DNA from 2 places in the Sulfuritortus calidifontis genome. Region 2 is predicted to be linked to the other one. Evidence: predicted binding sites of a transcription regulator. Region 2 holds the regulator's gene; the other holds the start of a gene.
The links. Region 2 encodes FliA, which starts transcription of late flagellar genes. Its sites were predicted from a motif close to CTAAAGTTNNCNNAAANNNTGCCGATANNA; they were not measured.
Positions count from the first base shown of each region.

Region 1: EL388_RS05260 (flagellin) is a predicted target of FliA. The motif match lies at 1,540-1,569, and genes of this name have one in related genera.

Region 1 covers NZ_AP018721.1:994,203-997,605, reverse strand. Annotated here, with positions in the region: gene EL388_RS05265 (hypothetical protein) at 1-383, opposite strand, end outside; gene EL388_RS05260 (flagellin) at 461-1,438, opposite strand; gene EL388_RS05255 (S-methyl-5'-thioinosine phosphorylase) at 1,612-2,397, opposite strand; gene EL388_RS05250 (hypoxanthine-guanine phosphoribosyltransferase) at 2,397-2,945, opposite strand; gene rlmB (23S rRNA (guanosine(2251)-2'-O)-methyltransferase RlmB) at 2,951-3,403, opposite strand, start outside.
Region 2 covers NZ_AP018721.1:1,977,611-1,981,013, reverse strand. Annotated here, with positions in the region: gene flhF (flagellar biosynthesis GTPase FlhF) at 1-385, shown strand, start outside; gene EL388_RS10120 (MinD/ParA family ATP-binding protein) at 372-1,283, shown strand; gene EL388_RS10115 (RNA polymerase sigma factor FliA) at 1,255-1,980, shown strand; gene EL388_RS10110 (flagellar motor protein) at 1,987-2,727, shown strand; gene motD (flagellar motor protein MotD) at 2,886-3,403, shown strand, end outside.

The DNA.
Region 1 (3,403 bases), 980 kb from region 2:
GATTGTTCCACACTCTGGCCAAGGGGAGCAGTCAGCGCCTCGATCTCTTTCCTCAGGCCGCTGAAAAGCTGCAAGTACGCCACACGGCGACGGTCTTCGACCGAATAGGGCGGATATTGCTTCACGATCTCGGTCAGGGCCTCTTTCATCTGGCTCAGGCGCTGGCCGATCGCGGTCTTCACATCGCGGGCGGATGCCTCGCCCTGCAGACGATCACGCGCCTCCTGGCTGATGTTTACCTGGCTGGAGCCGACAGGCTGCGACCCGTTGGCCGCTTCTGGCACAACATGCCCCTGGCGCGGCGAGTTGGACTGCCCGGCAGGCGCCGAACTGATATAAGAGGTGTAACTGCTATCTAGGGCATTCACTTGGGAGTTAGCCATGGCCTACTCCTAGGCAAAACCGGGTGAAACCCATTGCTGGATTTCACCCGTCACGCATCAAACTACCTATGCGTTGTTTAGAACAACCTCAGAATCGACTGCGCCGACTGAGAGGCCAAGCTCAAGGAGGTGACACCCAGAGACTGGCGGGTCTGCAAGAGCAGCATGTTCGCGCCTTCCTCGTTGGTATCAGCCGCAGTCAGCTTGTTGGCACCCTCGACCAGAGTATTGACCGTATCCGTGATGAAGGTCTCACGGGCGGTCAAGATGCTCAGGTTGGCGGCCAGCGTAGACGATTCCTTCTGCAGCCGGCTCAAAGCCAGGTTCAGCGAACTCTCCAGACGCTCCAGGCGGGTATCGCCCGCAGTACCGGTGAAGGTGGCAGAGCTGAAGTTGATCGTGGCAGTCTTGGTCGTACCGTCGACGTCCACATAGCCAACCTTGAACTCGGTGTAAAGCGCAGTGGCGATCTCACCGGCAGTTGCACCACTGACAACCTGGTTGCCAGTGCCCATGGAGGCGCCGCTGGTGATGAGGCCCAGGCCGCTCAGAGTACCGGCAAAGCCAGAGAACTTCAGGCTGGTGGTGGCATTTTCGTTGAAGTTGATCTTCATCGCCACGCCGCTGGACAGCAGGGAGACACCGTTGTAGCCAGCATCACGACGCAGGTTGTCGATCTGCTTGTACAGCTGAGCCATACCGGAAGCGACACCGCGCATCAATGCGGCGGAGCCGGTCTGGGTACGCGCCGTCCGGGCACTGTTGATCTGGGCCCGAAGGTTTTCGATCAGGGTAGTGATACCCTTCACAGTGTTGTCCGCCGACTTGATGGTCTGAATGGCCTGACCGATGTTGTCCTTCAAGCCGTTCAACAGATCAGCACGCTGATTGTTGGCCCGGGCAGTAAAGTAGCTGCCCGGGTTGTCCAGAGCGCTGTTCACCTTCTTGAAGGTCGACAGACGCTCCTGGGTACGCGCCATAAAGGTTGAGGTTTGTTGCAGACTTGCGAGGTTAGACCGCATTGCAGCGGTCAGAGAAATATCACCTACGCCCATGACAAGCTCCTTTTCTAAGGTGGATCAGGGGATTCTTCCCCTATGGGATAAAAGGACTGAAACAGCACCCCTCCCAATACCGGAAGAGACGCCGTCAGCTCATTTATCGGAGCCGCCCAGGAAAACTTTAGACCAGGCGCAGAAAATATTTTATCTTTATAAACAAATAGTTATTAAACGGAACAAACCCCGTCCGGTACCGGCGGCACGGTCTCGCCGTAGCTCATACAGGCCAAGCCCTTGAGCACGTTGCGCACCCGGCCCATGACGGCCGCCAAGTTGGCCTCGATCGTCTCGGGCGAGATGCCGCCGGCGCTGTCGCCGCGGCCGGCCGCCCAGTTGGCGGACACCCCGATGGCGGCATAGCAAAGGCCGATCTCTCGGGCCAGGGCGGCCTCGGGCATGCCGGTCATGCCGACCATGTGGGCGCCGTCGCGCTCCAGGCGATCGATCTCGGCCTTGGTCTCCAGACGCGGGCCCTGTACCGCGGCATAGGTACCGCCGTCGATGAAGTCCTCGTTCAATCGCTTGAGAACGGAAATGCAGCGCGCGCGCATGTCCGGGCAATAGGGCCAGGTGAAGTCGATATGGGTGACCGGCTGCTCGCCCGGCACCGAGAAGGTGGTCTCCCGGCCGTGGGTGTAGTCAATGATCTGGTCCGGCACCACCAGCCGGCCAGGGCGCAGATCGGGGTGGATACCGCCCACCGTCGCCACCGAGGCGACATGGGTGACCCCCTGGCAATGCAGGGCCCAGAGGTTGGCCCGGTAATTCACCAGATGGGGCGGGATGGTGTGGCCATAGCCGTGACGGGCGAGGAAGATCACCTTGTGGCCGTCAAGGTCGCCGAAGGTCAGCGCACCCGAGGGCTCGCCATAAGGCGTGCGAATGACCTGGCGGTGGGTGATATTCATGCCCGACAGCTTGGTCAGGCCGGTGCCACCGATGATTGCGAGCATTAGTCCTTCTCCTTCATGGCGTAGATCGCGGGCAGGTTGCGCCACATGCCGTGGACGTCCATGCCCATGCCAAAGACAAAACGATTGGGCAGGCGCAGGCCGACATAGTCCGGCGCCACCGGCTTGTCGTGATCCAGCAGCTTTTCGGTCAGGACGGCGATCTCGACCCGCGCCGCGCCCATTTCCAGGAGCTTGGCCTTGGTCGCGGCCAGGGTATGGCCCTCGTCCAGGATGTCATCCAGCACCAGCACAACCCGACCGGCGACCGGGGTGCGCGGCAGCACCGCCCATTCGATCTCACCGCCGCACAGGCCGCCGCGATAGCGGGTGGCATGCAGGTAGTCGAATTCCAGGGGAAAACCCAGGCGCGGCAGCAGTTCGCCGGCGAAAACCACGCCGCCGCCCATGATGCACAGCACCAGCGGGCACTCGTCGGCCAGGGCAGCGGTGATCTGGCCGGCCAGGCGATCGAGGGTCAGCTCGATCTCGGTCCGGCCGTGCAGCAGCTCGGCGCCGTTGATCAGGGACCAGGCCTCGCGCGTATCCATGGTCATCAGGTCCTCTGGCGTCGCGCCTCGTACAGACAGACGCCGGCCGAGACCGAGACGTTGAGGCTTTCGACCTGGCCGAACATGGGGATGCGGGCCAGGACATCGCAGTTCTCTCGGGTGAGCCGGCGCAGGCCCTCGCCCTCCGCCCCCAGCACCAGGGCCACAGCGCCCTTGAAATCGACCTCGTTCATGGTCGCCGCGCCTTCGGCATCGGCGCCGACCACCAGGATATCCCGCGCTTTCAGCTCACGCAGGGTACGAGCCAGGTTGGTCACGGTGATGTAGGGCACGCTCTCGGCCGCCCCGCTCGCCGCCTTGACCGCCGTGGCGTTGAGGCCGGCGGCGCGGTCCTTGGGCGCCAGCACGGCGTGGGCGCCGAAGGCATCGGCCGAGCGCAGGCAGGCACCCAGGTTGTGGGGATCGGTGACGCCGTCGAGCACCAGCAGCAGGGCCGG
Region 2 (3,403 bases):
GCGTCGCGTGCGGCGCCTCCTGCTCTTGAGCGCGCCGGCCCAGGGCATGACCCTGGAAGAGGTGGTGCGCGCCTACAGCGGCGAGGGCCTGGAAGGGGTGATCCTGACCAAGATCGACGAGGCCCTGACCTACGGGCCGGTGCTCGACGTGGTGCTGCGCCATCAACTGCTGGTGCATTACGTCACCAACGGCCAGCGGGTGCCGGAAGACCTGCACCTGGCCAATCTGCTCTATCTGGTCGACCGCGCCTTCAAGCTGCAGCAGGCCGATTCGCCCTTCACCGTCGATGAATCCGACATCCCGGTGCTGGTCGCCGCCGAACGCGCGGTCTCGACCATCGACCCCAACAACCAAGCCCAGGGGGCGCTAGGTGCCGTCAGCTGAGACGCTAGACCAGGCGACCGGCCTGCGCCGCCTGCTCGGCCGCCAGGCGCCGTTCCATGCCTGCGCCGTGTTCGGCCCCGACCCCGCCCTGCAGGCCATGGCGCTGGCCAGCCTGGCCTATGCCCTGGCTCGGCGCGGCGAATCGGTGGTGGTGCTGGACGAGGCGGAATCACCGCACAACGTGGCCACCCAGTACGGCCTGGCCCCGCGCCACCGCCTGGCCGATGTCCTGCGCGGCCGTACGGCGCTGGACAAGGCCGTGGTCGAGGCGCCGGGCGATGTCCGCCTGATCCTGACCGGTCCGCTCGCCGCCGAATTCAGCCAGATGTCGGATGCGGCCTGGGATCGCCGGCTGGACAGCCTGATCGAGATCATCGGCAACCACGGCTGGCTGCTGGTCAACACCCGGCCCGGCGCGGCGGCCTCGCCCCTGGCGGCGGCCTGCAGCGACCGCCTGCTGGTGCTGCCGGACCGCAAGTCGGTGCTGACCGAAGCCTATGCCCTGCTCAAGGCCGCGCATCAGGACCGGCCCGACGGCCGCTGGCGGGTGCTGGTGATGAACCGCCAGGGTCCGGGCGAGAGCGATGCCCTGTTCGCCAACCTCAGTGGCACCGCCCAGCGCTTTCTCGGCATGCGCCTGGAGTGGTTCGGCTCGGTGCCCCAAGATGAAAAGCTGGCCCAGTCGGTGCGCCTGATGCGGCCCCTGCTCGAGGTGGCGCCGGAGTGCCCGGGCTCGCTGGCGTTCAAGGCCTTGGCCGAGACGGCCGGCAGCTGGGGCGATGTCGATGGCATGGATGCCCAGGCCTTCTGGCAACGGGCCTACTTGTTGGGACGGGTCGCCGGTGAGGCGGCCGCAATGGGTTTGCACGATGCCAGGCTCGACAGGCAGTACGGATAAGGACGCGCTGGTCCGTCAGTACGCGCCGCTGGTCAAACGCATTGCCTATCACCTGATGGCGCGGCTGCCGGCCTCGGTCGAGGTCGACGACCTGATCCAGGCCGGCCTGATCGGCCTGCTCAACGCGGTCGACCGCTACGACGACAGCCAGGGCGCCAACTTCGAGACCTATGCCAGCCAGCGCATCCGCGGCGCCATGCTGGACGAGCTGCGCGAGGCCGACTGGGTCTCCCGCGGGGTGCGCAAGAGCGCGCGCCAGATCGAGGTCGCCATCCATGCGTTGCAGCAGCGTCTCGGTCGGCAACCGACCGAGCAGGAAATCGCCGACGAACTGCAGCTCGACATCAAAACCTATTATGATCTCCTCAACGACGCCCGCGGCGCCCAGCTGGTCTACTACGAGGACCTGCACGAGCTCGAGAGCGAGGAGTTCTTCGGCCGCTTCGCCGACGAGGGGGCGCTCGCGCCGTTCGACCTGCTGGCCGGCGAGCGTTTCCGCCTGGCCTTGGTCGAGGCGATCGGGGTGCTGCCGGAACGGGAGAAGCTGTTGATGGCGATGTATTACGACCAGGAGCTGAACTTCAAGGAAATCGGCGCGGTGATGGGCGTATCCGAATCCCGGGTCTGCCAGTTGCACACCCAGGCCGTATCACGTCTGCGCAGTTGCCTGAAGGACTGGGCCCAGTCATCGGAGTGATGTGACATGGATTTGATTAGCGTACTCGGTCTGTCGATCGGCCTGATCGCCATCCTCGGCGGCCAGGCTCTGGAAGGCGGCCATGTCGGTTCGCTGCTGCAGCTCACGGCCTTCCTCATCGTGATCGGTGGTACCTTGGGCGCGGTCATGCTGCAAAGCACCATGCGGGTCTTCCTCGAAGGGGTCGGCATGCTGAAGTGGGTGTTCGTGCCGCCCAAGCACGCGCCGGAGGCGGTGCTGCAGATGCTGCTGCAATGGAGCCAGACCGCCCGCCGCGGCGGCCTGCTGGCCCTGGAGCCTTTCATCGACGAACAGCAGGAGCTGTTCTACCGGCGCGGCCTGCAGATGCTGGTCGACGGTGCCGAGCCCGATGTGCTGCGCGATACCCTGGAGCTGGAGCTCTCCGCCTTCGAGCACCACCATCAGGAAGCGGCCAAGACATGGATGGCCGCCGGCGGTTATGCCCCGACCATCGGCATCCTCGGTGCGGTGATGGGCCTGATCCACGTGATGGAAAACCTGTCCGACCCGTCCAAGCTGGGCTCGGGCATCGCCGTCGCCTTCGTCGCCACCATCTACGGCGTCGGCGGCGCCAACCTGATCTTCATCCCCATCGCCAACAAGCTCAAGCACCACGTTAGCAGGAAGGTCGCCGAGCGCGAGCTGTTCATCGAAGGCCTGATCTGTATCGCGAATGGTGAGAATCCCCGCATCATCGAAGCGAAGATGCAGGGGTATCTGGTGTAACCATGTGCGGCATGTTGAGCCAAAGTATTGCGGGGTTTCCGGCGTAGGTTCTTGTACCCTTAAGGGTGAACTTGCCGCAGGCAAGTTAAGCGCGCAGCGCGGCCGAAGCCAAAACCCGCGACTCACTGCCGCCGTAAGCTTCCAGAAGGAAGATTGAAATGGCCAGAAAAAAACCGCACGAAGAACACGAGAACCACGAACGCTGGCTGGTCTCTTACGCCGACTTCATCACCCTGCTGTTCGCCTTCTTCGTGGTGATGTATGCCATCTCCTCGCTGAACGAAGGCAAGTATCGGGTGATGGCCGATTCCATCGTCAAGGCCTTCCGCGAGCAGGAGCAGACCGACCAGATGATCCGCATGGGCTCGAAGTATCCCCAGCTGCTGCCGGGCAAGGGCCAGCCGATCGGCGAGGGCCTGCCCAAGCGGGCCACAGAAGACCCGAAGAAGGCCGCCGAGCGGGAGCGGATGAAGCAGATCGCCACCAATGTCATGGAAGCGATGGCCCCCCTGGTGCGCAGCGGCCAGGTCAAGGTCAGCCAGTCGAGCAAGGGCATCAGCCTGGAGATCAATGCCAGCGTGCTGTTTTCCAGCGGCGATGCCCGCCTGCAGCCGGGTTCCTTGCAATCGTTGTCGGCGGTAGCCAAGGAGCTGGCCAAGATCGACAACCCGATTCA